DNA from 2 places in the Duganella sp. LjRoot269 genome. Region 2 is predicted to be linked to the other one. Evidence: predicted binding sites of a transcription regulator. Region 2 holds the regulator's gene; the other holds the start of a gene.
What was found. Region 2 encodes FNR, which switches genes on or off when oxygen is low (the NO sensors DNR and NnrR bind a similar motif). Its sites were predicted from a motif close to TTGATNNNNATCAA; they were not measured.
Positions count from the first base shown of each region.

Region 1: a site for FNR is predicted at 4,455-4,468, ahead of ACSQ3S_RS16910 (lipid-binding SYLF domain-containing protein). Genes of this name have one in related genera too.

Region 1 is NZ_CAXUSL020000001.1:3,774,698-3,789,307, reverse strand. Features, by position in the region: gene ACSQ3S_RS16930 (AAA family ATPase) at 1-1,450, opposite strand, end outside; gene ACSQ3S_RS16925 (zinc-dependent alcohol dehydrogenase family protein) at 1,440-2,441, opposite strand; gene ACSQ3S_RS16920 (universal stress protein) at 2,492-2,929, opposite strand; gene ACSQ3S_RS16915 (BON domain-containing protein) at 2,948-3,610, opposite strand; gene ACSQ3S_RS16910 (lipid-binding SYLF domain-containing protein) at 3,632-4,330, opposite strand; gene ACSQ3S_RS16905 (DUF5335 domain-containing protein) at 4,575-4,913, shown strand; gene ACSQ3S_RS16900 (phosphoribosyltransferase) at 5,021-5,722, shown strand; gene dnaK (molecular chaperone DnaK) at 5,770-7,668, shown strand; gene ACSQ3S_RS16890 (bis(5'-nucleosyl)-tetraphosphatase) at 7,673-8,089, shown strand; gene ACSQ3S_RS16885 (PaaX family transcriptional regulator C-terminal domain-containing protein) at 8,170-9,159, shown strand; gene ACSQ3S_RS16880 (DUF1540 domain-containing protein) at 9,264-9,563, shown strand; gene ACSQ3S_RS16875 (hypothetical protein) at 9,639-11,648, shown strand; gene ACSQ3S_RS16870 (hypothetical protein) at 11,802-13,736, shown strand; gene ACSQ3S_RS16865 (MipA/OmpV family protein) at 13,741-14,589, opposite strand.
Region 2 is NZ_CAXUSL020000001.1:4,008,626-4,023,235, forward strand. Features, by position in the region: gene ACSQ3S_RS17935 (ABC transporter ATP-binding protein) at 1-16, opposite strand, end outside; gene ACSQ3S_RS17940 (efflux RND transporter periplasmic adaptor subunit) at 13-1,293, opposite strand; gene ACSQ3S_RS17945 (efflux transporter outer membrane subunit) at 1,290-2,750, opposite strand; gene yghU (glutathione-dependent disulfide-bond oxidoreductase) at 2,885-3,727, opposite strand; gene ACSQ3S_RS17955 (TraR/DksA family transcriptional regulator) at 3,875-4,258, shown strand; gene fnr (fumarate/nitrate reduction transcriptional regulator Fnr) at 4,280-5,083, opposite strand; gene ACSQ3S_RS17965 (response regulator) at 5,252-5,890, opposite strand; gene ACSQ3S_RS17970 (response regulator) at 5,880-7,391, opposite strand; gene ACSQ3S_RS17975 (response regulator) at 7,388-7,801, opposite strand; gene ACSQ3S_RS17980 (sensor histidine kinase) at 7,788-9,305, opposite strand; gene ACSQ3S_RS17985 (universal stress protein) at 9,512-10,780, shown strand; gene ACSQ3S_RS17990 (MgtC/SapB family protein) at 10,794-12,035, shown strand; gene ACSQ3S_RS17995 (universal stress protein) at 12,046-12,483, opposite strand; gene ACSQ3S_RS18000 (Hsp20/alpha crystallin family protein) at 12,545-12,997, opposite strand; gene ACSQ3S_RS18005 (carboxypeptidase regulatory-like domain-containing protein) at 13,072-13,482, opposite strand; gene ACSQ3S_RS18010 (ribose-phosphate pyrophosphokinase) at 13,584-14,495, opposite strand; gene ACSQ3S_RS18015 (thymidine phosphorylase family protein) at 14,495-14,610, opposite strand, start outside.

The sequences.
Region 1 (14,610 bases), 230 kb from region 2:
GATAGGCCAGCAGCTCGACTCCGGCGTCGGAGGCTTGCTCCGACTCGCCGCCACGCGCGGACAGGCGTGCCGCCAGCGTCGCCGCAGGGGTGACGATATCGAGCAATAGCCAATCAGCGCGGAGCCGGCGCGCCAGCCGGACCAGGCGCCGGCGCTGCCATCGCTGCAGAAACGCCGCATCCAGCAGTACCGGTTGGCCGGCCGCCGCCGCGCGACAGGCCAGCCGCAGCAGCCAGCCGTAGGTTAGACGGCTGGCTTGCCCGGTATAGATGCCGGCTCCTGGCGCGGCGGCGGCGCGCTGGCTGGCGGCCATCCCGTGCAGACGCTTGCGCTCGACGTCCGAACGCACGCGCACGGCGGCAAGCGGCTCGACCAGACTGTCGCACAAGGTCGACTTACCGCTGCCGGACAGCCCATGCGTCGCCAGCAGCAACGGTGGCGCCGGCAAGCTGGCTTGCAGCGCCCAGTCCAGATAGCGTTCCGCCTCGGCCATGGCTTGCCCCCTGGCCGCGCCATCGCCGCCGCGCAGCAGCGCCACCTTGGCCCGCACCAGCGCCCGCTGGCAGCGGTAATACGGCAGCAGCACCGCGCCGTCATAGTCCCCGCCGCGCTGGAGATAGGCGTCCAGCAGCCGCGCGGCCAGGTCGGCGCGGCCGCGGCACTGCAGATCCATGCAGACAAAGGCCAGGTCCTGCTGCACGTCGGTCCAGCGCAGGCCGGCGTTGAATTCGATGCCGTCGAACACCAGCACCTGGTCCGCCAAGGTCAGGATATTGCCGCAGTGCAGATCACCGTGGCATTCGCGCACCCAGCCGCCGGCCCGGCGCCGTGCGAAACGGCTGGCCAGCCGGCGCTGCTGCGCGTCCAGCCAGGCCGCCAGCCGCGCCAGCGTCGCACGCGCCGGCGAGGCCGGCGGCAGCAGCGCGTCCACTTCGGCCAGATCGGCGCCGGTGCGCTCGCAGATGGCCGTCGGCGTGCCCCACGGCGTGTCGGCCGATGCGCGCGCGGCGCCGGCATGAAAGTCGGCCAGCAGCAGGCCCAGGTCCCGCGCCTCGCCGGTATCAAGACTGCCGTGCGCCAGTCGTGCCGTCCACAGCGCCTGCTGGTCGAAGCGCAGCATCCGTACGGCGTAGTCCAGCACCGGCCCGGTGCCGCCGAACCGTGGCTGGCGCACGCTGCCGGTGACCGCTTCCACGCCAAGGTACAGGCTGGGCGCCAGCCGCCGGTTCAGCCGCAGTTCCTCCTCGCAGCAGCGGCGCCGCGCCTCGACGTCGCTGTAGTCGAGCCAGTCGAGCCGGAGCGCCTTCTTGAATTTGTAGGCGTGCGTGCCGGCCAGCAGCACCCATGAGATATGGGTTTCGATCAGCTGGCCGTCGAGCCGCCGCGCCAGCGCATGGATCAGCTGCCGCTGGCGTGCGGCGGCCTGCGCCAGCGGCGCGTCAGCGCCCATGGTCCGGCACCAGCACGGCCGCGCCGTCGAATGCGCCGGCCCTCAGGTCGGCCAGCGCTTCGTTCGCCTGCAGCAGCGGATACGTCACCGGCGCGGTGCGCAGGTCGATCTGCGCGGCCAGCCGCATGAACGCGGCGCCGTCGGCCCGCGTCAGATTGGCCACCGAGCGCAGGCTGCGTTCGCCCCACAGCAGCGCATACGGCATGGCCGGCAAGTCGCTCATGTGGATGCCGGCGCAGACCACCGTCGCACCCTTGGCGCAGGCGGCCAGCGCCAGGGGCACCAGCCGGCCGTCGGCGGCGAACAGGATGGCCGCGTCCAGCGGCACCGGCGCCGGGCCGCTCGATGGACCGGCCCACACCGCCCCCAGCGACCGGGCGAACTGCTGCGAGCGCGTGTCGCCGTCACGTGTGAACGCGTACACCTCGCGCCCCTGCGCCACCGCCAACTGGGCCACGATGTGGGCGGCGGCGCCGAAGCCGTACAAGCCCAGCCGCCTGGCGGCGCCGGTCATCGCATAAGCGCGATAGCCGATCAGGCCGGCGCACAGCAGCGGCGCCGCATGCACATCGTCGTAGCGGTCCGGCAGCGGCAGGCAATAGCGGCTGTCGGCCAGCGCGTAGCCGGCATAGCCTCCGTGCCGGTCGCAACCGGTGAAGCGGGCGCGGTCGCACAGGTTTTCCCGGCCGGCGCGGCAAAACGCGCACACGCCGCAACTGTGGGCCAGCCACGGAACGCCGACCCGCTGCCCCACCTGCCACCGTCGTACGCGCCCGCCGACGGCGCTCACGACGCCGACGATCTCATGCCCGGGCACCAGCGGCAGCCGGCGCGGCGCCAGCTCGCCGTCCAGCAGGTGCAGGTCGGTACGGCAGACGCCGCAGGCCGACACCCGCAGCAGCACGTCGTGGCCGCGCGGACGCGGCACGCCGCACTCGCGCTCACGCAACCGCGCACCGGCGCCGCTGTGTTCCAGCACCATGGCCCGCATGACGGCGCCCGCCGCCGGCCCGACCCTTCCCGTCGCAGGCAGATCGGCACTCAACGAAACACCAGCACCGGCAAATGGCAGTGGGTCAGCACTTTCTGGGTTTCGCTGCCCAGCAGCAGCGCCTGCACGCCCCTGCGGCCGTGCGACGCCATCGCCACCAGGTCACAATGATGCTGGAGCGCGGCGTCGATGATGGCTGCATACGGATGCTCATGCTCCATCGTCAGCGTGTCGCACGCCACGCCTCTCGAGCGGGCGGCGGTCGCCACCCGCTCCACGCAAGCGCGGGCCCGCTCCTGGCTATGGACCGCGTAGCCTTCCGGGGTATCGGCCAGCACCTCGGCGCGCGTGCTCAGCACGTGGAATGGCTCGGTCACGTGCAGTACCGTCAGCCGGGCGCCCGTCTCTTTGGCGAAGCTCAGGCACGGCGTCATGGCGGCGATGGACGGCGCCTCGCCGTCGGTGGGAAACAGGATATGTTTAAACATGGAAGGACCCCGGCGCCGTCAGCGCGTCAGCGTGGCATCGATGGTGATCAGGTTGTTGACGTGGGTCACGCCGGGGGCCAGCCAGGCCGCCCGCTCGGCCGCCTCGCGCTCGGACCATGAACGCACGCTGCCATGAAGCGTCACCGTGCCGCCGCTGGCCTCGACCCGCAGCCTGGCCGCATCGACCGCGGCGTTGCGGTGAAAGGCCGAGACGATCTTGCGCTCCACGTCGTGGGGCTCGACCGCCGGCCGCAGGTGTATCTGGTTGGTGACGCCGCGCACGCCGCGTATCCGGCGCACCGCCTGCTCGGCGCGCTGGCGCTGGTAGTTCCATTCCACCTCGCCCTCCAGCTTGAGCATGCCGCCGTCGGCCACCACCTGGATCGATTCGGCCGAGTGCGGCAGCTGGAATTTGAGCACGGAGGCCGCTTCGCGCGCGATGTCGGCGTCGAGCCGGCCCTCGCCGGCCAAGCGCACCTCGATATCGTTGGCCACGCCAGCCACGCCGACGACGCGCTGCGCGGCGCGTTCCGCGACGATCTTCTGGCTGTAGCTGCGGACAAAGCCGCTGAGCGTGACGATTTTCTCGCGCACGGAAACGCCCACGTCGGCCGCGGCCAGATCGGCATCCCAGGCCAGCTCGTGCTCGACGTTCTTCTTGATGTCGCTATCGGTCATCATGACTTCCTCCTTGCGTCGCCGCTACTTGGTGATGGTCGACGCCTCGCCCAGCGCCTGTTGCAGCGGCTGCGCCTGCGGATTGCTGACGGTGCCGGCGGCAATGTCCTTCGGCGACAGCGTGCGACCGTAGTAGGCGTTGGTCAGGTTTTGATTGAAGCGGATGTCGTTCAGTCCGATCGCCACGGCGTCGCCGAACAAGCCCTTGGTGCCGCTCCAGGCGACCACATCACCGGTGCCCGCCGTGCCCTGGGCCAGCTTGGACCAGTTGACCACGGTCAGGCCGGCCTCGGCGCTGAGGGCGAAGTTGTTTTTCTTCATGAACTCGGCGACCGCCTTGTCGTTGTTGAGGACCATGGCGATCGCCCCGCCCTCGGCGCCGACCTGCAGGCCCACCGTCAGCCCGCCGAGGTCGTAGAACGCCGGTCCGCTCCAGCTGCCGTCGGTGCGCTTGAGCAGCAGCAGGCCGGCGCCGCCGTGGGCGCCGACGCCGAGCGCCGCGCGCCCGTACGACGGCACGATCAGCACGCCCTTGGCCTGCTGCAGCAATTGCTTCATGCGCGGCTCGGCCTCGAGCTGGCGTACCACGGCCAGCGCGTCGCTGACGCGCCGCGTCGCGCTTTGCGCCGGCTTGGAACTGGTGTCGGCCTGGCTGGACTGGTTCGATTGATCAGCCTGGCCCGCCGCCTGCGCCACCGTTGCGCCGCAGATGGCCAATGCCACCAGACTAGCCAGTACGCTTTTCCGCTTGGTATGTTCAATAGGCATAGCGTTCCCTCCTGGGTTGATGTTCTTGCACACCCCTCGTGTACCGGATCATGCTAGTCCCGCCACACGCGTGACATCCTTGATCTCGGTCAAATGCGCACTGGATTGGCCCATTGGCGCTGGAGGGAATCCTCGGCCGCCGCGATGGTCAAAAACTGGAAGGCGGAGCTACCCGCCGCCATACCTTGGGAGACCAGCCATGACCACTACCAGCAAGCTCGAGAAAACAGCATGGAAGCCGTACTTCGATCACGTCTCCACCCTTCTGGAGGGAATGAACGTCGGCATCGAAGTCGCATCGCTGCAGATCGGCAGCCAGTTTGCGGCCGAATGGCTGCCGCTGACCGGCGTCGTCTACGATCCGAAAGACGACCTCATCGCGATCATGGCGGAGGGACTCGACCACATGATACGGCGCCCGCGCGAAGTGTTTATCGAGACCAAGGGCGTCAACCTGCTGAGCATGGAGGTGGTCGACGCCGACGGCGTCAGCCAGGTCATCCGGTTCAGGGAACCGCTGAAGCTGCCGGCACCGTAGGCGCCGGCCGGGCCGGGAACCAAACCGGCGGCCGCGCGTCCAATGCAAACGATGTCCCTCAAGCGTACGGAGGAAGAACGACAGCGCTGAATTTTCGAGGACCGCTCATGCGCAGACTGTTCAACAATCGACTGCACGCGGGCAAGCTGCTGGCCGGCAGGCTGCACAGCTACGCCGGGCGCGACGACGTCATCGTGCTGGGTCTGCCGCGTGGCGGCGTGCCCACCGCCTTCGCCGTGGCAGAGGATCTGGCAGCGCCGCTGGACGTGCTCCTGGTGCGCAAGCTGGGCCTGCCTGGCTATCCGGAATATGCGATCGGCGCAGTCGCAGGCGAAGGGCCGTGCCTGCTCAACCTCGAGGAGCTCAGGCTGCTCGGCATGCCGGCGGCCGCACTGAACGAAGAGGTCGACCGCGAACGCGAGGAAATCGCCCGCCGGGAAGTACGCTATCGCGGTGGCCGTCCGCCACCGCAATTGCGCGACCGGATCGTGCTTCTGGTCGACGACGGCATGGCCACCGGCGCCACCATGCGCATGGCGATCCTGGTGGCGCGCCAGGCGCGGCCGGCGAAAATCATCGTTGCCGTGCCCGTCGCCCCGCAGGAAGTCTACCGGGCGCTGGCCGGCGAGGTCGATGCGTTGGTCTGCCTGCACACGCCCCATCCGTTCCATTCGGTCGGCGAGTGGTATCGGGACTTCGAGCAAGTCGGCGACGAGGAAGTGGCCAGCCTGCTCGCGCGGGCGTGGCGCGGGGTCGCCGGCGCCACTATTTCCACGCGTATCTGTCGCAACAATTCGACGGCCGGTTGAACTCCGGCAGTCGGCGGCAGGTCCAACCACAAAAGGCGGAGGCTATCATGGGCAAGATGATCGGTATCGATCTCGGCACGACCAATTCCTGCGTGGCGATCATGGAGGGCGGCCAGGCCAAGGTGATCGAGAACGCGGAAGGCGCGCGCACCACGCCGTCGATCGTGGCGTATCAGGACGGCGGCGAAATCCTGGTGGGGGCGCCGGCCAAGCGGCAGGCGGTGACCAATCCGCTGAACACGCTGTTCGCGGTCAAGCGCCTGATCGGCCGCAAGTACGACGAGCAGGAGGTGCAAAAAGACATACACCTGATGCCGTTCAAGATCACCAAGGCCGACAACGGCGACGCCTGGATCGACGTGCGCGGCAAGAAGCTGGCGCCGCAGCAGGTGTCGGCCGAGGTGCTGCGCAAGATGAAGAAGACCGCCGAGGACTACCTGGGCGGCCCGGTGACGGAGGCGGTCATCACCGTGCCCGCCTACTTCAACGACGCGCAGCGCCAGGCCACCAAGGACGCGGGGCGCATCGCCGGCCTGGACGTCAAGCGCATCATCAACGAGCCGACGGCGGCGGCGCTGGCCTTCGGCCTGGACAAGACCGGCAAGGCCGACCGCAAGATCGCCGTCTACGACCTGGGCGGCGGCACCTTCGATATCTCGATCATCGAAATCGCCCAGGTCGAGGGCGAGAAGCAGTTCGAAGTGCTGTCGACCAACGGCGACACCTTCCTCGGCGGCGAGGACTTCGACCAGCGCATCATCGACTACATCATCGACGAGTTCAAGAAGATCAACGGCCTGGACCTGAAGAAGGACCCGATCGCCCTGCAGCGCATCAAGGCCTCGGCCGAGCGCGCGAAGATCGAGCTGTCGTCGTCGCAGCAGACCGAGATCAACGAGCCGTACATCGCCATGGCGAACGGCGCGCCGGTCCACCTGACGCTGAAGATGACCCGCGCCAAGCTGGAATCGCTGGTGGAACAGCTGATCGACGCCACCATCGCGCCCTGCCGCATCGCGCTCAAGGACGCGGGGCTGGAGATCGACAAGATCGACGACGTGATCCTGGTCGGCGGCATGACCCGCATGCCCAAGGTGCAGGAGGCGGTCAAGGCGCTGTTCGGCAAGGAGGCGCGCAAGGACGTCAATCCCGACGAGGCGGTTGCTGTCGGCGCCGCGATCCAGGGCTCGGTGCTGTCGGGCGAACGCAGCGACGTGCTGCTGATGGACGTGACGCCGCTGTCGCTCGGCATCGAAACGCTGGGCGGTGTGATGTCCAAGATGATCGGCAAGAACACCACGATCCCGGCCCGGTTCAGCGAAGTGTTCTCAACCGCCGACGACAACCAGCCCGCCGTGACCATCAAGGTCTACCAGGGCGAACGGGAGATGGTCAGCGGCAACAAGCTGCTGGGGGAATTCAACCTGGTCGGCATCGCGCCGGCGCCGCGCGGCATGCCGCAGATCGAGGTCGCCTTCGACATCGACGCCAACGGCATCCTGCATGTGAGCGCCAAGGACAAGGCCACCGGCAAGGAAAGCAAGATCACCATCAAGGCCAACTCCGGCCTGACCGAGGCGGAGATACAGAAAATGGTGCGCGACGCCGCCGCCCATGCCGAGGACGACCGGCGCCTGAAGACGCTGGCTGAGCGCCGCAACGCGGGCGAGGCGCTGGCGCACGCGACACGCAAGTCGCTGGCCGAATACGGCGCGCGGCTCGACGCCGCCGAGCGCGCGGCGATCGAGCAGGCCATCGGCGCGCTCGACACCGCGCTCAAGGGCAACGACCAGGCCGACATCGACGCCCGCATCGAGGCGCTGTCCGCCACCGCGCAAAAGCTGGGCGCCAAGATGTACGCCGGCACGCCGGAGGCCGAGACCGGCAATGTCCCGCCACAACAGGACGACGTCGTCGATGCCGACTTCAGGGAAGCCAAACACTGACGGCTTGAAACCACGTATTCTTTCCGCCGGCGTCGTGGTTCAACATCGCGGAGCGCAAGGTTGCCGCTATCTGCTGCTGCGCAGCTACCAGTACTGGGATTTCCCCAAGGGCCTGGTCGAAGCCGGGGAAAGCCCGCTGTCGGCCGCCTGCCGGGAGGTGCGTGAGGAAACCTCGCTGGACGCGCTGGCGTTTCCATGGGGGTATGCGTTCCGCGAAACGCCGCCTTACGGCCAGGGCAAGGTGGCGCGCTATTACCTGGCCCAGAGCCACAGCGACGACGTGCGCCTGCCGGTCAATCCGCAACTGGGGCGCCCCGAGCACCATGCCTTCCGCTGGCTGCCCTACGCCGCCGCGCGCGACCTGCTGCCGCTCCGGCTGATCCCGGTGCTGGACTGGGCGCATGCGTTGACCGAAGGTTAAGGCGGCCCGCGCTGCCGGCCGATTACGCGGTGTCAAGGCCGAAGTTTTTGATATGCATCAAAGAAATGCGGTTTGGGCCGGTGGGACAATCCATCCAGCCCATCACCGAGGACGACTATGATGCAGCACGACCTGGCCGCGGCGGCGCGATCATGAACGCCGCCGCCGAACACTATCTCAACCTGTACCTGGGTCAAGCCCGGCCCCGGCTGCGCACCATGCTGCGGCTGATGTTCAGCAGCGCCCAGGAATACGGGCACAAGAGCCTGTGGCTCGGCAGCGCCATCGAATTGATGCGGCCGCTGGGATTCCAGCAGCCCGCCGTGCGCGCCGCGCTGTTCCGGCTCGGCGTGCATCAGCAACTGCGCGTCGAGCGGCACGGCCGCCACAGCCTGTGCACGCTGACGCCGGCCGCCAACGCCGCGATCCTGACGGCGCGCCAGCGCCTCAACACGCCGCCGGAGCGCAGCTTCGCCGAGGACTGGACCATGCTGATCAACAGCGGCGGCATCAGCTCCGCGCGTTATGCCCGCGTCCGCCGACAGTTGCAGGGGCTGGACTACTGCCTGCTGGCGCCGAATGTGCTGGCCCGTCCCGCCGGCTACGCCAACGCCATGCCGTCGGCCGAAGACCATGGCCTGGCGCTGTTCCATGTCTGCGGCAGCCAGTTGGCGGCCGCGGTACGCCAGCCGCTGTTCGGACTGCCGGAATGGGACTTCGACGGCGCGGCGGCGCTGTATCAGCAGTTTGAAGAGCGCTTCGCGCCGCTGCTGCCGATGATCGGCCGGCATGATGCCATCGACGACGAGCAAGCCTACCTGATCCAGCTGCTGGTCAGCCACGGCTACCAGCACTGCCGCCAGGCCGATCCGCTGCTGCCGCAGGAGTTGCTGCCGGACGCCTGGCCGGCGACGACGGCCTACCGGACCTACGCGGCGCTCTACAACGGCTGCGCCGAGCAGGCGCGACGCCACCTGTTGAGCGTGACGGCGGCGCCGGACCGGCCGGCGGCCGCAGGCGCAGCCAGCCGCGCCTGCGACGAGCGGCTTGAAATGAGCCGGACTGCTTGATATAACGCAAACCCGCGATACGCGTGGGGACGCGCCTCCTCCCTCTCTCCGTATACTCCTTCAATGGGCGCGCTTCAATGCGCGCTCATTAGCCGGAGGTCATCATGAAACAAGTTTCCATCGAAATGCCGCTAGTCGCACAGTGCTCGGTTGTCGAGTGCGCCTACAACACAGACCGCTGCTGCCACGCCCGCGCCATCACGGTGGGCAGCGGAGTCCACCCCGGGTGCGACACCTTCCTCGACTCCGCACCGCACTCCAAGGCGGAACAACGCACCGCCGGCGTCGGCGCCTGCAAGGTCTCGGCTTGCCGGCATAACGACGATTACGAGTGCATGACCGATCACATCACCATCGGCCGCGACAGCAACTCCGTCCGCTGCCTGACCTATCAGCAGCGCTGAACCGCCATCGTCGCGACCATCATCGGCGCCACGCAAGCGCCTGCTTGCGCCAACTTTCTTGCAAGGGGAACCATCATGCAGCAACCATGGAGCAGCAATGCTGGATTACGCACGCACCTCATCGCCGGCGCTGTCGCCGGCGCCTTGGCCGCACTTGCCGCGCCCGTTGCGGTCTGGGCCGGCGAGCAGGCCGCGCCCGCCGCTGCCGACAACTTGGTCAGCGGCCCCGGCGACACCGAAGCCAGCCGGGCGCGCACCTGCATCTACAGCGTCATCAACCTGGGGCCGGAGGCTGGCGCCGCGGCCCTGCTCAACGAACGCGGCCAGGCCGCGTTCGGCTCCTTCATTGGCGGGGGCATCACCAACGGCTTCTTCGACGGCGACCGCGTGCACGATATCGGCTCGCTGGGCGGCAGCTATACCCTGATACACGGGCTGAACAAGCTAGGCGTGGTGGTGGGCGAATCGGAAGACGCCGAACAATTCAGCAACATCCTGGCGTTTGCGTGGACCGTGGGCGGCGGCATGCACGCGCTGCCCGGCACGACGGTCTCGAGCGCGCGCGCCATCAACGACCGCAACCAGATTGTCGGACAACGGCCAGCGCCCGGCATCGCCGCGCGCGCCGTGCGCTGGAATCCGGGCGGCGCCGTCATGCCGTTGGGACCGCTCCCGCTGTCGCTGTCGGAGGCCGATGCCATCAACCAGCAAGGCTTTTCGGCCGGCTATGCCGATGTCGCCGGCGGCGCGATCCACGCCATGCTGTGGGACCGCGCGGGCAACCAGACCGACCTCGGCACCTTGGGCGGCACCCTCGCGTTCGGCGAGCACATCAACGAGCGCAACGAAGTGGCCGGCGAGTCCGACAACGCCGCCAACGACAAGGTACTGGGCTTTTTCTGGAGCCGCGACAGCGGCATGGTGCAGATCAACGTCGAAGGCGGCGGCTCGCGCCTGATCGCCGGCCTGAACAACCGCGGCGAGGTGGTCGGCGACACCGTCATCGGCGAGCGCAGCGTGGCCTACCAGTGGGCCATGGGGCGCGGCGTGGTGCAGCTGCCGTCCGGCTCGGCCGTGAGCAGCGACGTGTTCGACATCAACAACCGCAGCGAGATGGTGGGCATGATCGAGCGGCCCGCCGGCGACGGCGGCGGCCGGCGCGCGGTGCGCTGGCCGGCGCTGACCGAGCCGATCGACCTGAACGCGCATCTGTACCGTCCACCTGCCGGGCTGGTGCTGGAGGCCGGCGCAGCCATCAACGACGACGGCGTGATCCTGGCCCATTCAAATGCCGGCCTGGTCATGCTGCGCCCCGGCACCCGCGGCACCGACGCGCCGGTGCTTGGCCCCCTGCTCGGCCTGCCGGACGTGATCGAGGTCGGACAGGACCTGGCGCTGACGGTCGGCTTTGTCGACAACGCCGCGGCGCAGACCCACACGGCCAGCGTCGCCTGGACCGACCAGTGCGCTTCGCCGGCGCCGACGGTAAGCGAAGCGCGCGGAGTCGGCCAGGTCCGATTGCGGCACCAGTTCTGCGCCGCCGGCTATTACACGGTCAAGGCGCAGGTCACCGATTCGGGCGGCCGGTCCACAGCGGTCCAGCGGGACATCGTGGTTGATGCGTCCGGGCTTGCCTCGCTCAGCGGCAAGGGCACGCTGGCCGGCGGCGGCGCAGCGGCCGCGCGCGGCTTTCGGGACCTGCCGCTGCACTTTGCGCTGTGGGCGCCGCTGGCCAGCGGCACGCAGAGCAAGGCTGCCGCCGGCAGTCCTGTCGTCATGTTGTCCGGCCCCTTCCATTTCCGCAGCGATCAGGTCAGCACCGCCGCATCGTCCGGCCAGCAGGCGCGCGTCGAAGGCACCGGACTGCTCAATGGCCGCGCCGGCTACCGCTTTGCGCTGGAAGCCTGGGATGGCGGCAAGCAAGGCGCCGGCCCGGACCGCCTGCACGTGCGGGTGACGCATGCGGACGCGGCCACCGGCGTCGAAGCGGTCGACTACGACAATGCCGCGCCGGCCAAGGCCAGGACGGCGCTCGCGCTGGACCGTACCGCCGTGGCGGAGGGCGGGCTCAGGCTGCGGAATTAGCGATATGAATGGGCCTGCCGGCCAAAAAACGTCCGCTGATTGGTGAATTTCGCAATTGCACACTCAGCATGTTCATTGCACAATACGGAGATGAGACACTCGACACTTGTTCGCCATGCGGTTTTGCTGACTTGCGCGCTAGCCGCCGCAGGGATGGCCGACGCCGCAGACGGGACTGTGCCGCAGTCCTACACCCCGGATTACTTCACCCAGTTTCAGGCCGGGACAGCGATGGACATGGTGACCCGCCTGCCCGGCTTCGTCTTCGACGGCGGCAATGCGGCGCGCGGTTCGGCCGGCAACGTGCTCATCAACGGAAAGCGCCCCGCTTCCAAGACGGATCCGCTCGGCGACGCGCTGGCGCGCATCCCGGCGGCGGGCGTTCAGCGCATCGACGTGATCAACGGCGGCGCGGGCGGCATCGATATGCAGGGCTACGCCACCGTGGCCAACATCGTGCTCAAACAGATGGACCTGGTTTCCGCCGCCACCAGCGTATCGGGCTACCTGATGCCTGACGGCAGCCTGCAGCCCTCGATGGATGGCAATTACAGCCTGAAGCGCGGGGACCGCAGCATCAACGTCACGCTGGGCTGGACCCGGACGCCGGATACCACGCAAGGACACAAGACCACGACGTATGCCGGCGCCGCCGCTGCCGCCGAGGCGACGATGGAGAACGCGGGCATTGCCGACAACAAGGCGATCAAGCTCAATTACGGGCAAGACCTGCTGGACGGCCAACTGAGCTTGAACGGCGCGCTCAGTCCGTGGACCTACCAGTCGCAGGGCCGCTACGACGCCGGGACGCCCTCCCTGAACAGCAACGACAACGCCGGGCGCACGCGGGAACAGGGCCTGGCTTATACGCGGGACCTGGCGCACGGCGCCAGCATGGACCTGAAGGCACTGCATCGGACAGCCGACATTGCCGCCGAATCGACATCCACCACCAGCGGCAACAGCTCGTATTCGCTGTCGAACAGCACGGCCAGCGAACAGATTCTCGCGGGACAACTGAGTTGGCAGGCGCTGGATGGCGTCGTGATACGCGGCGGCTTTGAACGGGCCGTCAACACCAATGACAGCAGCAACAGCTATCAGGCCAACCCCAACGCCGCAGCGGCGCCCACCGCCAGCGCCTGGGTGCAGGAATCGCGCTTCGAGGGCCAGCTGTCCTCGGCATGGCAGGTCGACAGCTCGATCACCGCCGAAGCCGGCCTGAAGGTGGAGCAATCCAGCCTGAGCATCGGCGCCGACCAGCCGGAGGCCAAGGCTCACGTCTATCCCAAGCCGCGGCTGCGCCTGTCGTTGTCTCCCTCGCCGTCGCTGCAGCTGCGCTTGCGCATGGAGCGCGAGACCAGCCAGCTGAACTTTGGCGATGCCGCGGCGTATTTCGCCATCGCCGACAAGACGCTGCGGGCCGGCTACCCCGATCTGGTGCCGGCCAAGACCTGGCTGTGCGAAGGCGCGCTCGAATACCGCTTCTGGGAACGGGGCGCCGCCATGCTGAGCTACACGCAGTCGCACATCAGCGACGTCATCGACCGCATGCCGATCCGCACCCCGTCCGCCACCATCGACACCGCCGGCAATATCGGCGACGCCAGCGCCGACAGCGTGACCGGCATGCTGAACCTGCCCACCGACAGCTGGTCGCTGCCGCAGGGGCTGATCAAGTTGTCGACGACCTGGAAGTCCTCGTCGGTCACCGATCCCGTCACGCTGGCGACGCGCCGGCTGTCCGGCGAACAGCCGCTGTCGTGGCGGGTCGAGTTCTCGCAGGACTTGCCGCGCCAGAGAACGGCCTGGGGCTTTTCGGTCGACAACGGCTGGACCAACGACAACTGGCAGCTTGCCGAACGCGATACCAGCAGCGGCACGGGCTGGGCCAGGGCCTTCGTCAACTACCGCCCCGTGTCGAACATGATGGTCACGCTGGAACTGAACAATCTCGCCGGGCGCGCCGTCACCTATGACCGGACGCACTATGCCGGCGACAGGCTGGCCGGCGGCGTCGACTTTGTCGAGCACAACATCACCCGCACCCAGCCGTTCGCCATGCTGCGCGTCCGCAGGGACTGGTAGGCGCTCATTCCCAGGCCCGCGCCAGCGAGCGGTAGGCCGTCCAGGTAAAGCCGACGCCGAGCGACAGTCCGCTGTTCTGGCGAAACAGCGGACTGTCGCGGTTGGCGGCGTGCGTGTAATTGTCGTAGCGGGCGAAACCGAATACGCGCCAATCGGGCGATACCCGGCGCGACAGGCTCAGGCCGAGCCGCGTCATCATCCAACCGCCCGTCGCGTGGTAGGCCGGGCGCGCGGCGTTGGCGTATTGCGGTGCGACTTCATAAAAATACTGGTTCAGGCGGGCATTCCCAAACACCGCGCCCAGGTTGGCGTCGGCCTGCCATCCGCCGGTCTTGTCGCCGGCCTCGAACACCACGCGCGGCTCAAACACCAGGCCCTGGCGCCGAAAACCATTTCCAAGCTCGAGCGGCACCCGCAGCGGCAGCTCCAGTCGCACGCGGCTGGCGGCCGTGGGCTCGGCCAGCAATACTTTCAGGCGCGGGCCGAACTCCAGCAGCGACTTCAAGTCCGGCATGCCGGCGCGGGCCGCCACGTCGCCGGAGCGGGCCGGCAGCGACAACGCGAACCCAAGATCGAGCTCGACCCGCTCGGTGTTGAGCAGGCGCGCGGCTACGCCGGAACGGTCGGCGCGCAGCACCTTGCCGCGATAGATCAGCAGCGGCAGCAACAGCGCGCGCGTGGAGCGGTCCTCGGCGCCCGGGTAGGCCGGCGTGGTGGCGGCGCCGCCGAACAGGCCCACTTCCCACAGCGGCAGATCCGCTACCGGCGTTGGCTCCGCCTGCTGAGCGGCGGCTGGCGCCATCAGCGCCAGCGTTGCCAGCGGTGCCATCCCAGCCCACATGCGCTGCTTCATGGTTGCGTCCTCGCCGATCTT
Region 2 (14,610 bases):
CGCCGTCGTCGTTCATGGCGCCGCCGCGCGCTGGTCGGTGATCACCAGCATGCCTGGCCGCAGCCCTGCGCCGCTCACTTCCGTGTAGCGGCCGTCGCTGATGCCGAGCGTGACCACCTGCTCGCGCGGCACGCCGTCGCTCAGCAGCCACAATGTGCGTCGCGCGGAGGCGGAGGCGTCGGCGACGCCGGCCTGGCGCGGTGCGCGTCCGGGCAGGCGTGGCATCAGGCGCGACACCATGCCCGCCGGCGCTGCCGCCGCTGCGGTGTCGCTGGGCGTGAAGCGCAGCGCGCTGTTGGGTATCAGCAGCACGTCGTCGTGTACCGCCGCGCGGATGACGGCGGTGGCCGTCATGCCGGGCCGCAGGCTCAGGTCGGCGTTGTCGACTTCAAGGTAGGCCACGTAGGTGACCACGTTCTCGGTGATGGTCGAGCCGTACGACACGCGGGTGACCACCGCCGGATAGCTGCGGTCCGCATAGGCGCTGACGCTGAAGGTAGCCGGCTGGCCCACGCGCACGGCGCCGACGTCGGCTTCGTCGACATTGACCAGCAGGCGCAGATGGCGCAGGTCCTCGGCCAGCGAAAATAGCGTCACCGCCTGCAGCGAGGCGGCCACCGCGTTGCCGGGATCGACGCTGCGGCTCAGCACCACGCCGTCGATCGGCGAGCGGATCGAGGCGCGCGCCAGGTTGGTGCTGTCGGTCGACAGCGTGGCCTGGGCGCTCTGTACGTTGGCGGCGGCGCTCAGCTCGGCCGCCTGGGCCCGCGCCAGCGTGGCCCGGCCGGTGTCGAGTTCGGCGCGCGAGGGCACCTTGCCGCCGGACAGGCGGGCCACCTCCTCCAGCCGTCCCAGTGCCGCGCGCGCCTCCGCCAGGCTAGCCTGGCTTTGCGCCAGCTCGGCCCTGGCGGCGGCCAGCGCGGCGCGCGAGCGCACGATCTGGTCCTGCAGCTTGGCCGTGTCGAGCTGGACCAGCACCTGGCCGGCGCGTACCTGGTCGTTGACGTCGACCAGCACGCGCCCCACGGTGCCCGACAGCTCGCTGCCGATATTGACCGCGCGGGTAGGCTGCAAGGTGCCGTTGGCAGTGACGCTGAGCGTGACGGTGCCGCGCTTGACCCGCACCGTGACATAGGCGGGAGCCCGCGCCGTCTGGGCATGCTGCTGCCACACGTAAGCCGCCGCGCCGGCCGCCAGCAGCGCCAGCGCGGCGCCCCACACGGCGGCGCGCCGCCACCAGGGGCGTGGTGGCGCGTCGATGACGACGGCCGGTGCTGCCATACGTTGATTCATGGTGTGCTTCCTTTCATCGGCGCGGCACCGCCGTCGGGTTGCCAGCCGCCGCCCAGTGCCTTGTACAGGCGCACCTGGTCGGTGCCGACGTTGGCGCTGGCGGTTGCCACGCCGTCCTGCGACGTGTAGAGCGCGCGCTGGGTTTCCAGTACGGTTTGAAAGTCAACCAGGCCGCTGGCGTAGCGTTGCCGCGCCAGCAGCGCGGCGCTGTCGGCCGCCGCGGCGGCCAGCCGCAAATGATCGAGGCGCAGACGGTCGGCCGCCTGCGCGGCCAGCGCATCCTCCACTTCCTGCAGCGCGGTCAGCAGCGTCGCCAGATAGCCGGCCTGCGCTTGCGCCAGCGCGCCGCGCTGCAGCCGCAGCTGGGCCGCGCTGGCGCCGCCGTCAAACACATTGCCCGCCACGCTGCCCAGCAAGGTGCGCAGCAGCGCCGCGCCGCTGCCGCCCGCGCCAAGTCCGCTCAATCCCAGCGATCCCTCGAGACGCAGCACCGGGTAGCGCGCGGCGTCGGCCTGGGCCACTTTGGCGCGGGCCGCTTCGAGCTGGGCTTCGGCCGCGCGCACGTCGGGACGCTGGCGCAGTGTTGCGGCCGGCAGGCTCAGCGCCAGCTCTGCGCCGCCGGCGGGTATCGCCTGCGGCGGCGCCAGCGCGTCGTCGAGCGCGGCCGGCGCCTGCCCGCACAGCACGGCCAGGCTGTGGGCCAGCAGCGCCCGGCTGCTTTCCAGCACCGGCAACTGGGCCGCGGCCTGCTCGGTGGCGGTGATCGCTTGCTGCTGCTCCAGCGAAGTCAGTAGTCCGGCCTGGACCCGCCATGCGGTAATCTCCTGCGTGGCCTGCTGGCTGGCCAGGTTGTCGCGGGCGATGACTTGCCGTGCCTGGATGCCGCGCAGTTCGATATAACTGCGCGCCACCTCGGCGGCGACCGAGACCTGCACGTTCGCCAGCGTGGCCGCGCTGGCCTGCAGCGTGGCCGCACCGGCCGCCAGTGCATGACGGTTGGCGCCAAACAGGTCCGGTTCCCAGCTGGCATCGAAGCCCAGGTTGTAGCTATTGGTGGTGGACGCCCCGTCGAGCTTGCTACGCTGGGCCTGGGCGCTGCCGACCACGGCGGTGGCCAGCGCTGCGGCTGCGGCATCGCGCGTGGCGCGCGCCTGCTGCAGCGAAGCGCGCGCCGACGCGATGCTGGTGTTCGCTTGCAGGGCGCGCGTCACCAGCTGCTCGAGCAGCGGATCGTCGAAGCGGCGCCACCAGCCGGCAAGCGCCGCGCCATCGGACGCGGAGGACCTGGCGGCCTGGCCGGTAGACCAGGCCGGCGGCGGCTGGAACGCCGGCGCCGGCGGCGGCAGATCGACCGGGCGCAGCAGGCTGCAGCCGGTCAGACAGGCCAACAACAGCGGCGCCCCCGCCCTTCCGAGCCGGATGGCCGCCGTCGGCGGCGCGACGTTGGTGTGGTACATGACATGCTCTCGTTTGGGCCGAACGGGCTTTTACTATGAGAGCAAGTGAGTGAAAAAACCATGATCCAGATCAAAACGCACCGCAGGCACGGTGTTTCAGTGCCTCGGTCCGACGTCGATGCCAGCGGCCGGCGTCAGTCCAGATCCGCGGCGTCGTGCCGCTCCAGCACCTGGTCTTGGGGGTTGCCGAACGTGCGGTTCACCTTGCGGCCGCGGATGACGGCCGGACGCGCGGCGATCTCGTCGGCCCAACGCCGCACATGCCGGTACTCGTGCACCGACAGGAATTCGGCGGCGCTGTACAACTGCCCCAGCACCATGCCGCCGTACCACGGCCAGACCGCCATGTCGGCGATCGTGTACTCGTCGCCGGCGACATAGCGGTGTTCGGCCAGCTGCCGGTCCAGCACGTCGAGCTGGCGCTTGGTTTCCATCGCGTAGCGGTCGATCGGATATTGCAGCTTTTCCGGCGCGTAGGCGTAAAAGTGGCCGAAGCCGCCGCCGACAAACGGCGCCGAACCCATCTGCCAGAACAGCCAGTTCAGGGTTTCGGTGCGCGCCGCCGTTTCCGTGGGCAGGAAGGCGCCGAACTTTTCCGCCAGATACATCAGGATGGAGCCTGACTCGAACACGCGCAACGGCTGCGCGCCGCTGCGGTCGACCAGCGCCGGTATCTTGGAGTTGGGATTGACCGCCACGAAGCCGCTGGAGAACTGGGCGCCCTCGTTGATGCGGATCAGCCAGGCGTCGTATTCGGCGCCGCCATGGCCGAGCGCCAGCAACTCTTCCAGCATGATGGTGACCTTCACGCCGTTGGGCGTGCCCAGCGAATACAGTTGCAGCGGATGCTTGCCGACCGGCAGTTCCTGTTCGTGGGTGGCGCCGGCGACCGGGCGGTTGATATTGCCGAACGTGCCGCCCGACGATGCCGGCGCGACCCAGATCGCCGGCGGTGCATACTTCGATGGATCCGTCATGCATCTCTCCTCACAGTGAGCGTGCAAGCTGCTGCTTGCGCGCGAAAAACCATTCTATCCGAAGCCGGCCCTTTTTGATTTGCATCAATCAAATTGCACGGGCGAGTCTCTACGATGGCTGCATTGAACAAGTGAATGGAGATCGACATGAGTCCCGACAGCGCCCACGTCATAGACGAGCTCAACAGCAGTCTGCTGCTGCGGCGCCGCGAACTGGCGCAGCAGTTGCGCCAGCGCCTGCACCAGGCCGACGAACAACAGCAGATGGCCCTGTTTAACAGCTACGCGATCGATGCCGACCAGGCCGAGGCATGCCAGCTCAGCGACACCGACATCGCGCTGCTCAATCACGAATTGATGGAATTGCGCGCCGTCGACGAGGCGCTGGAGCGCGTGCGCGCGGGCAGCTACGGCACCTGCGTGCAGTGCGGCGCGGCCATCGCGGCGGCCCGTTTGCGGGCCGAGCCCAGCGCGCAGATGTGCGTGGATTGCCAGACGGCGGTCGAGCGGTCGGGACGCGCGCCGGGCTGAGCCTGAGGCAGGCTCACTGCCTCAGGCCACCGCCGGCGTGCGGCCGAGCGCCTTGGCGGCCACCTTGGTGCCGTCCTGGTCGGCGCCGGTCGCCAGCGCCTCGAGGCTGGCGCGGTCGACGATGGTCAGGTCGCGCTTGTCGACCCGTATCCAGCCGTTGCTGCGAAAGCGCGACAGCAGCCGGCTGATGCTTTCGATGGTCAGGCCCAGGTAGTCGCCGATGTCCTCGCGCGACATGCGCAGCTGGTAGCTGTTGGGGGAATAGCCGCGCGCCGCATAGCGCGTCGACAGATTCAGCAGGAACAAGGCGAAGCGCTGCTCGGCCCGCATATTGGCGAGAAACATCATCGCGTTTTGCTCGCGCATGATTTCCTGGCTCATGATGCGGTGGAAGTGCTGCAGCAGCTGCGGCACGTCGGCGAACAATTCCTGCAGGCGGGCGAACGGGATCTCGCACACTTCGCTGTCTTCCAGCGCCACCACGCCGCAACCGTGCTGGCCGGTGCCGATGGCGTCCATGCCCAGCAGCTCGCCGGCCATCTGGAAGCCGGTGATCTGCTGCTCGCCGCGGTGGTTGACGCGCGAGGTCTTGAAATGGCCGAAGCGCACGGCGTACAGGTTGTTGAACGGCTGTTCCATGCGGCATAGATTCTCGTCGCGTTCGACACGGCGGCGGCGGCCGATGATCTTGTCGAGGCGGCTGACCTCGGCGTCGTTCAGCCCCACCGGCAGGCACAGGTTCTTCAAGCCGCACACCGCGCATTTGTTCTGGCTGCTGCTCACTGCGCCGCCATTGTGTGTTGCCAGTTGGAGGTTGGTCGTCATGTTCGCTGCTCCCTGTTGTGTTTTTCGCAGCATCTGAGCGTTGGCTGCGGTATGGAGACAGTATCGGCGATCGGCGGCCGCGCGGTTATCGGGCTTCGCTGCCGTGTCGCGTAGGGGAGTCCGGACAGAAATCTGTAGGGCTTCCCCTACAACCTTTGCAATATGAAACTAGATGATGCCGTGCTCCAACGCATACCGGGTCAGCTCGGCATTGCTGTCGAGGCCCATTTTCTCCAGGATGCGGGCGCGGTAGGTGGTCACCGTGTTGGGGCTCAGGTGCAGCGTCTCGCCGATGCGCACCAGCGATTCGCCGGCCGAGATCAGCTTGAACACCTCCAACTCGCGGTTCGACAGCGCCTCGAGCTTGCCCACCTCGCCGCCGCCGATCAGGCTGGCCAGCTTTTCCAGCAGGGCCGGGCTGACATGCTTGCCGCCGGACGCGGCCTTGCGCACCGCCGCCACCAGCGCCGTGGTTGGCGCATCCTTGGTCAGGTAGCCGGCCGCACCCAGCTTGAGCGCGCGCACGGCGTAGATGTCTTCGGCGTAGGTGCTCAGCATCAGCACCGCCAGCTTGGGCCGCTCGGCGCGCAACTGCTTGAGCAGCTCCAGCCCGTTCTTGCCGGGCATGGTGATGTCGAGCAGCGCCACGTCGAATTCCTGCGCCTGCGCCAGCTGCAGCGCCTCGTTGGCGTTGCAGGCTTCGCCGTCGACGCGGATGTCGTCGACCGTGCTCAGCATCAGGCGCACGCCGTTGCGGGCGATCGCGTGGTCGTCGACCAGCAGCACGCGGATGGGATTATTGCTCATGGTGTGCGTCCAATGGCAGGCGCAGCAGCAGGGTCGTGCCCTGTCCCGGCCTGCCGGTGATTTTCAATTCGCCGTCGAAATGACGGCTGCGTTCGTGCATGCCGAGGATGCCCCAGGACTCGCGGTTGAGCAAGCGCTCGGCCGCGATACCCTTGCCGTCGTCGTCGATGCGCAGCTGCAGCACGCCGTCGGCGTAGTCGACCCGCAGCTGCACCGCGCTGGCCTCGGCGTGCCGCACCACATTGGTCAGCGCTTCCTGCGCGATGCGGAACAGCATCGTGCTGCGCTCGGCACCCAGCTCCAGCGCCGACGCGGCCGGGCTGATGGCGCAGGCGCAGTGCAGGCCGGAGCGGCGTTCGATCTGCTCGGCATACCATTCCAGCGCGGCCCACACGCCCAGCTGGTCGAGCACGCTGGGCCGCAGGTCGGTGATGACCCGGCGCACCGTCTCGATCGCGTCCTGGGCCAGTCCTGCCGCCTCGGCCAGCAAGGGCTCGGGCGCCGCGCCGGCCGCCGCGCCGCGGTCCATGCTGACTGAAATATAGGCCTTGATGCCGGTCAGCAGGCCGCCCAGCTCGTCATGGATTTCCTGGGCGATGCGCTTGCGCTCGTGTTCCTTGATTCTTTCCTGGTGCGCCGCCAGGTCGCGCTGCGCCTGCTGCGACGCCAGCAAGGCCTGTTCGGTCAGCTTGTTCTGCGTGATGTCGATCATGATGCCCTGCATGAACAGCGGCCGTCCCTCGTCGTCGCGCACCAGCTCGGCCTGGTCGCGGAACCACAGCGCCTGGCCGTCGCGCGCCGACAGCCGGTATTCCAGCCGCAGCGGGCTGCCGTCGCGGCGGCAATCGTCCAGCGCGCGCAGCGTGGCCGCGCGCTGCGCCGGATCCATCTGCCGCCCGTGCAGCCCGGGGTCGGCCAGCCACTCGGCCGGGGTGAAGCCAAGCATGCCGATCTGCGGACTGATGTAGCGCAGCGCGCCGCCCTCGCCCAGTTCGGCGATGTAGGTGATGGCCTGCATCTGCTCGACCAGTGTGCGGAACTGCGCCTCGGCCTGGCGCTTGTCGTTGAGCAGGCGCTGCTCGCGCAGCATGCGGTGGATCGCCCCCGGCAGGAATTCCAGGTAGCGGCCGTCGACGTCCTTGACCAGGTAGTCGCGCGCGCCGCGCCGCATCGCCTCGGCCGCCACGGCGGCGCTGTCGGCGCCGGTCAGCATCATCACCGGGATGGACTGGCCGGCGCCGTCGGCGTTCAGGTGGGCCAGGAATTCGAGGCCGGTCAGGTCCGGCAGATGGTAGTCGAGCAGGATGCAGTCGGGCCGCTGCTCGCGCGCCAGCTCGAGCCCGCGCTCGCCGCTGTCGGCCTCCAGCAGCGCAAAGCCGCCGGTGGCATCGGCCGCGAAGGCGCGCCGGCACGCCATGCGATCGACCACGTCGTCCTCGACGATCAGCACCCGCAATACGGCTGGGGCGCCGGCGCCGTTGTCGGCAAGGTCGGCGTTCACGGCATCTCGCTGATGGTCCAGTACAGGTCGATCGAGCGCATCATCTCGACGAAGCGGCGGTAGTCGACCGGCTTGGCCATGTAGCCGGCCACGCCCAGGTCGAAGCTGCGCACCTTGTCCTGCTGTTCCTCGGACGTGGTCAGCACCACCACCGGGATGCGCCGCAGCGACGGGTCGAGCTTGATCTGCTGCAGGAACTCGATGCCGTTCATGATCGGCATGTTCAAGTCCAGCAGGATGATGCAGGGCCGTTCCTGCGCCGGGTCGCGCAGATACTCCAGGCCCGCCTCGCCGTTTTCCATGCTGATCACAGCGTTGCCGACATGGATTTCCTTCAATGCCCGCTTGATCGTCATGATGTCGACGTGGTCGTCTTCGACCAGCAGGATGGGTTTGTTACTCACTTTCATGGGCTTGTCCTGTTCTGGGTTGCGACGGAGAGGACTTGGGCAGCGTGAACCAGAACGTGCTGCCCTGCCCGGTCTGCGATTCAAGCCAGATCCGTCCCTGATACATTTCTACGATTTTCTTGGCCAGCGCCAGCCCCACGCCGGTGCTCTCGACCCGGTCGCGCGAGGCCAGCGTCTGGAACAGCTGGAAGATGCGCTCGAAATGGCGCTGCTCGATGCCGGGGCCGTTGTCGCGCACGCTGAAGCGCCAGTGGCTGCCGTCGTCGGCGCAATCGATGTCGATCCGTCCGTCCGGCTTGTCCATGTATTTGATGGCGTTGGAAATGAGGTTGTGGAACACCTGCTGGATGCGGGTCGGCTCGATCAGCACGGTCGGCAGGCCCGGCGCGACCGTGATGCGGAACCGCGGCGGCGGCGCCAGCAGGTCCACCACGTCGGCCAGCAGCCGGTTCAGGTCGACCGGCGTATGCGCTTCCTTGACCCGGCCCACGCGCGAATACTGCAGGATGCCGTCGATCAGGCTGCCCATGCGGTGCACCCGGTTGATCAGCAGCCGCATGTGTTCCTTGCCTTCGTCGTTGAACTGCTCGGCGTAGTCGGTGGCCAGCCAGTCGGCCAGCGAGCCGATGCCGCGCAGCGGCGCCTTCAGGTCGTGCGACACCACGTAGGCGAAGTTGGTCAGCTCCTCGTTGGCGCTGCTGATCTCCTGCATCAGGCGGCGGTTGTGCTCCTCCGCCAGCTTGCGCTCGGAAATGTCGCGCACCATGCCGGTGAACATGCGCCGCGCGCCCAGCTGCATCTCGACCACCGACAGCTCCATCGGGAACACGCTGCCATCCTTGCGCAAGCCCTCGACTTCGCGGCCCTTGCCGATGATGCGCTGTTCGCCCGTCTCGCGGTAGTGCGCCAGGTAGCCGTCGTGCAGCGCGCGGTGCGGCTGCGGCATCAGCATCGACACGTTGCGGCCGGCCGCCTCGGCCTCGCTGTAGCCGAACAGGCGCTGCGCGGCCGGGTTCAGGCGCTCCATCACGCCCTGCTCGTCGATGGTGATGATGGCGTCGACGGCGGTCTCGAAGATGGCGCGCATGCGCGCCTCGCTTTCCTGCAGTGCCTGCTCGGCCTTCTTGCGTTCGGTGACGTCGTGGATGGTGGCCAGCACCAGCGGCAGCGCATGCGAGGTGTGCAGCGGCGACAGGCTGACCTCGACGGCGAACTCGTGGCCGTCGCGGTGCTGCCCGAACAGCTCGGCGCCGGCGCCCATCGCGCGCGAGCGCGGCTGCTGGAAAAAGTCGCCGCGCTGGCCCACGTGGGCGTGGTGGAAGCGGGCCGGTATCAGCGCCTCGACCGTCATGCCGCTCAACTCGTTGGGGCCGTAGCCGAACATCCGCTCCAGCGCGGGATTGCCCAGCACGATGCCGCCGGCATGGTCGACAATCAGCATGGCGTCGGTGGCCGACGCCAGCAGCCACTCCAGGCTCTGGCCTTCGATAAGGAGATTTTTCAACGGACTATCCTGAACAGTTGCGCCGGTCCGGCGTTCATGCCCAAGATGATACGATCGAACCGCGCCGAATGCCAAAAAATATTTCGAAAGCAACTGTTGCGCGGCGGCTTGCATGCGCATAGCGACCGGCCTTGTATTCCCGGCGATTTTGATCTGGATCAATTGATGCTACAGACGTGGCCTGCGCGCGCCCGTACATTGTAGCCATGAATCCCCCACCCTCAGCCGAGCTGGACCAGCTCGCCGACCGTCTGCACCGGCTGCGCGCCGCATTGGACGGACAGCTGCGCCGGCATCTGGCGCAGGCGCCGGCGTGGCTGGCGGCGGCGCTGCTGGAGCACCGGGCCATGCTGGACGATTCCGGCGTGGCCCGCCAGTTGCGCGGTTGCGACATGGTGCTGCTGGCCGAGGAACTGACCGCCTTGCGCCGCATCGACGGCGCCTGCGCGCGCCTGGCCGCCGGCACCTACGGCCGCTGTGTCAGCTGCGGCGCCGCCGTCGCGCCGGAACGCCTGCGGGTGCAGCCGGCCGCGCTGACCTGCCTGGCCTGCCAGGAGGATTTCGAACGGCATCCGCACCGGCGCCTGCCCCTGCCACAGCCACCCATGACAAGAAGGAAGCAGACCATGTCCTATAAAACCATCCTCGTGCAGGCCGACAAATCCCAGCCCGCCGCGCGCGCCATCGAGATGGCGGCCCAGCTGGCGGTCGCGTTCGAAGCCCATCTGGTCGGCGTCGCCAGCAGCGGCATCAACCGGTTCATCCAGCAGTCCAGCCTGTTCCCGCCGGGCGCGCCGGGCATGCCGATCGAGGTCGGCGACCTCGGCTTCCTGCGCGAGCGGGCCGACCTGGCGCTGGGCGACTTCGCGGCCGCCGCCGGCCGGCTCGGCGTGCAATCGCACGAGAAGCGCTGCGTCGACGACGAACTCGATGTGGGCCTGGCGCTGCACGCCCGCTATGCCGACCTGGTGGTGGTTGGCCAGGCCGATCCGGATCACGCGGCGGCCATCCCGGCGCCGGGACTGGCCCAGCAAGTGATGCTGCACGCGCCCAGGCCGGTGCTGGTCACGCCCCACGCCGGCCGCATGGCGCGCATCGGCCACAAGGTCATGGTGGCCTGGGACGGCAGCCTCGAGGCCACGCGCGCCGTCACCGCCGCCATACCGCTGCTGCAGCGCGCGGCCAAGGTCACGCTGGCCATCTTCAATCCCTACGCCCACCACCAGGCGCACGGCGAGTTGCCGGGCGCCGACCTGGCGCTGTACCTGGCCCGGCACGGCATCACCGTCGAGGTCGAGCGGCGGGACACCCCTTTCGACGTCGGCAACGAGCTGCTGACCTTGGCCTCGGACATCGACGCCGACCTGATGGTCATGGGCGGCTACGGCCATACCCGTTTCCGCGAGGTGGCGCTGGGCGGCGTCACCCGGACCATCCTCGGCGCGATGAGCTTGCCGGTGCTGATGGCGCACTGACGCGGACGCGCACATGGACATCGGCGCGGATTTGATCGGGCTGGGCGCGGCGCTCGGCAGCGGCATGTTGATCGGCATCGAACGCGAGCGGCGCAAGGGCGCCACGCCCACCCATGCGCTGGCCGGGGTGCGCAGCTTTGCGCTGGTGGCGCTGGCCGGCGCGCTGGCGCAGACCATCGACAGCGCGCTGGTGCAGGCGACAGCGCTGCTGGTGGTGGCGCTGGCCCTGATCAGCTATTCCCGCGGCAACGTGCAGGAAGCGGGCATGGTCACGGAGCTGGCGCTGTTCCTCAGTTTTCTGCTGGGCGTCAACGCGATCGCCCATCCGGCCGTGTCGGCCGGCCTCGCGGTGCTGGTGGCGTCGATGCTGGATTTGCGCGCGCCGCTGCACCATTTCGTCCGCGTCACGCTCAAGAGCGGCGAGCTGCGCGACGGCCTGATGCTGGCCGGCGCCGCGCTGGTGGTGTGGCCGCTGCTGCCGGACGCCGCCAACGGCTGGCTGCTGGGCGCCAATCCGCGCCGCATGTGGGGCCTGGTGGTGTTGATGATGAGCTTGCAGGCCGGCGCGCATATCGCGCTGCGCATGGCCGGTCCGCGCATGGGCCTGGCGTTGACGGGGCTGGCGTCGGGCTTCGTCTCCAGCGTGGCCGCCACCGCCGACATGGGCCAGCGCTGCCGCCGCGATCCGGCCCTGCTGGCGGCCTGCGCGGCGGCGGCGCTGCTGTCGAACGTGGCCACCTACATCCTGCTATTGGTGGTCGCGCTGACCATCGCGCCGGCCCAGCTGCTGACGCTGGCGCCCACGCTGGGCTGCGCCATGACGGCCACCCTGCTGGTGTCGGCCGCGACCTTGCGGACGGTGCCGGACACCGTGCAACGCCCGGCGCGCGGCGGCCGCGTGTTCAGCATCCGGCAGGCGCTGCTGTTCGCGCTGATCTTGAGCGGAGCCACGGCCCTGCTGGCCTATGCCAATACCTATCTGGGCGCGCCGGCCGCCATGCTGGGCGCCCTGCTGGTCGGCCTGGTCGATGTGCACGCGGCGGCCAGTTCCATCCTGTCGCTGGCCGACAGCGGCGTGCTGACGCCGGGCGCGACCCGGCATATCCTGCTGTTTGCGCTGGCGGCCAACACTTCCAGCAAGCTGGTGGCCGCGGCGGCCGGCGGGCGGCCCTTCCTGCGGCGCGTGGGCGGCGGGCTGGTGTTGATACTGCTGGCGGCCAGCCTGCCTTCGCTGCTGGCCTACAGCTGGCGCTGAGGCGCCGTCGTCAGCGGAACACCAGCACCGGCACCTGGCTGTGGGTCAGCACCTTTTGTGTTTCGCTGCCCAGCAGCATGCCCTTGATGCCGCGCCGGCCGTGCGAGGCCATGCAGATCAGATCGCACCCCTGCTGTTCGGCGGTGCGGATGATGACCTCGTACGGCTGGTCGTCCGTGACCGTGATGGTCTTGCACTGAACGCCCAGCTCGCGCGCGGCCTGCTCGATTTCCTCCAGATATTTGCGGGCCTGCGCTTCGCTGTCCTGCTTGTACTCCGCGCGTGTCGCTTCCAGCATTTCGCTGTGATGGGTCAGGACATGAAATTCCGGCGTCACATGCAGGCCGGTGACCATCGCGCCGCACTCCTTGGCGAGTGTGACGCTGTTGCGGATGGCGGCGCTGGAAATTGCCGAGCCGTCGGTCGGCACTAAGATATGCTTGAACATGATGGGTTCCTGTGCGGATGCGGCGGAGCGCGGCCCGCGGCCGCACCCCGGACCGTCTGACTTAATTGATCACCAATTTCTTGGCGCCGTTGCTACTGGGTTTCTTTGGCAGCGTCAGCTCCAGCACGCCGTCCTGGTACTTGGCCACGGCCTGGCTGTCGTCGACCTCCTGCTCCAGCGTGAAGCTGCGGTACTGCTGGCCGACATAGCGCTCGCTGCGCACCACCGTCTCGCCGTCCTTCTGCTCGCTCTCGCGCCGCGTCTCGGCCGAGATCGACACGCGGTTGCCGTCGATGTCGACCTTGATGTCTTCCTTCTTCATGCCGGGCAGCTCGGCCTTGACGCTGTAGGCCTGTTCCGTTTCGTGGACGTCGAGCTTGATCAAGGGCTTGGCCTCCATGTCGCGCAACGCATGCCGCAGGCCGAAGTCGCGGAAGAAATCCTCGACGCCGCGCAACGGCTCGAACCGCGCCAGGCTGCCAAAGGGATCGAACTGCATTAAATTGTTAGCCATGTGCTACTCCTTTTTGTTGAAGTGTTGCCGGATCGTCGATCGGCAGCGCGCCGGCATTCGCGCTGCCTGTCAGTTCATACGGGGTCCCAGTAGAAATACAGCTCGCGCCTGCCTCGCGGCTTGACCACGGCCGTGCGCGAGATCTCCTTGCCGTGCGCGGAGGCCAGGATGCGATAGCTGCCGGGCGCGAGATCGAGGTAGCACATCGGACCGGGCGAGACCAGGCTCGCCACCTCCTTGCCGGCGTGGTCGCGTATGGTCACCGCCACGTCGGCCAGCATTTCGCCGCTGCCCTTGGTGGAAAAGGTCAGCAGCAGCTTGTAGTCGCCGCGCGCGTCGAGCATCGCTTGCCGCTCTTCCTCGCCGACGCCGCCGGACAGGTAGGTCACGCCGTTCTGCGATGTCGGCCGCAGGTCCGCCGCCGCGCTCCAGTGCGCGCCCAGCGCCAGGGCCATCGTCAACGCCATGGTGGATATCGTCTTCATGTCATGTCCTTTCAAATGATCGCAGGGTCACAGTAATCCGGCTGGCCGATCGGCGCACTAGCGATTCCTGATGCAAATCAAAAATCCGGCAAATTGTCCGTTCACGCCGAGCGCAGCGCCCGGGATAGCCCGAGCATGTGACGCACCGCCGTCGCCAACGGCGCACCGACGCCGATCTGGTTGCTGGCATGGGCCACCGTGTCGCAGCTGACGATGCGGCCGGCGCCGGCCGCCTGCAGTTCGGCGTAGGCGGCGCCGGCAAACAGCGCATGCACGCCGATGCAGACGGGCGCGGCGAAGCCGCCCGCCTTGAGCCGCTCCACGGCGGCGATCATGGTGCGCGCGGTCGACACGATGTCGTCCACCAGCACCGGCGTGCGGCCGGCCAGTTGGGCCGCGTCGGGCAGCGACACGGCCACCTCGCGGTCGCCGCTGCGCACCTTGCTCAGCACGGTGTACGGGCAGCCGGCGCCGGTCGCCACCTGGGCCACCCACTGTTCGCTCTCCTGGTCGGGGCCGACCAACACCGGCCGCGCCACGTTGGCGCCTATCCAGCGCGCGATCAGCGGCGCCGCCGGCACCACCTCGGTGGCGATCTCGTACAGCTCGGACAGGTTGTGATAGCGGTGCAAATGCGGGTCCACCGTCACCAGCCAGTCGCAGCAGCCCGACAGCAGGCGCGCGACATGGCGCGACGTCACGCCCTGCCCCGGCGCGAACACGGCGTCCTGGCGCATATAGGGCAGATACGGCACGACCAGCCCGACGCTGCGCGCGCCCAGCTCGCGCGCCACGCAGGCGCTCAGGTACAGCGCCATGATCTTGCTGTCCGGCTGATCCAGCGCGGCCACCAGCACCATGTCGCGGCCGTCCACCGCGCGCGCCAGCCGCGGGCAGGTTTCGCCGTCGGGAAAACGGTGCAGCAGCAGCTCGCCCGCCTCGCACCCAAGGTGCCCGCGCAGGGCGGCGGCCAGCGTTTCGGCGCCGGGCAGCGCCATCATGATCGCGTTCATCATGTCTCCTGGATGGAAAAAATCGTGTCCTGCGCCTCGGCGTAGGCCAGCGCGTAGGCCAGCTCGCCGGGCGATTCCGCGTGCAGCGTCAACAGCGGCTGGCCGGCGCTGAGCA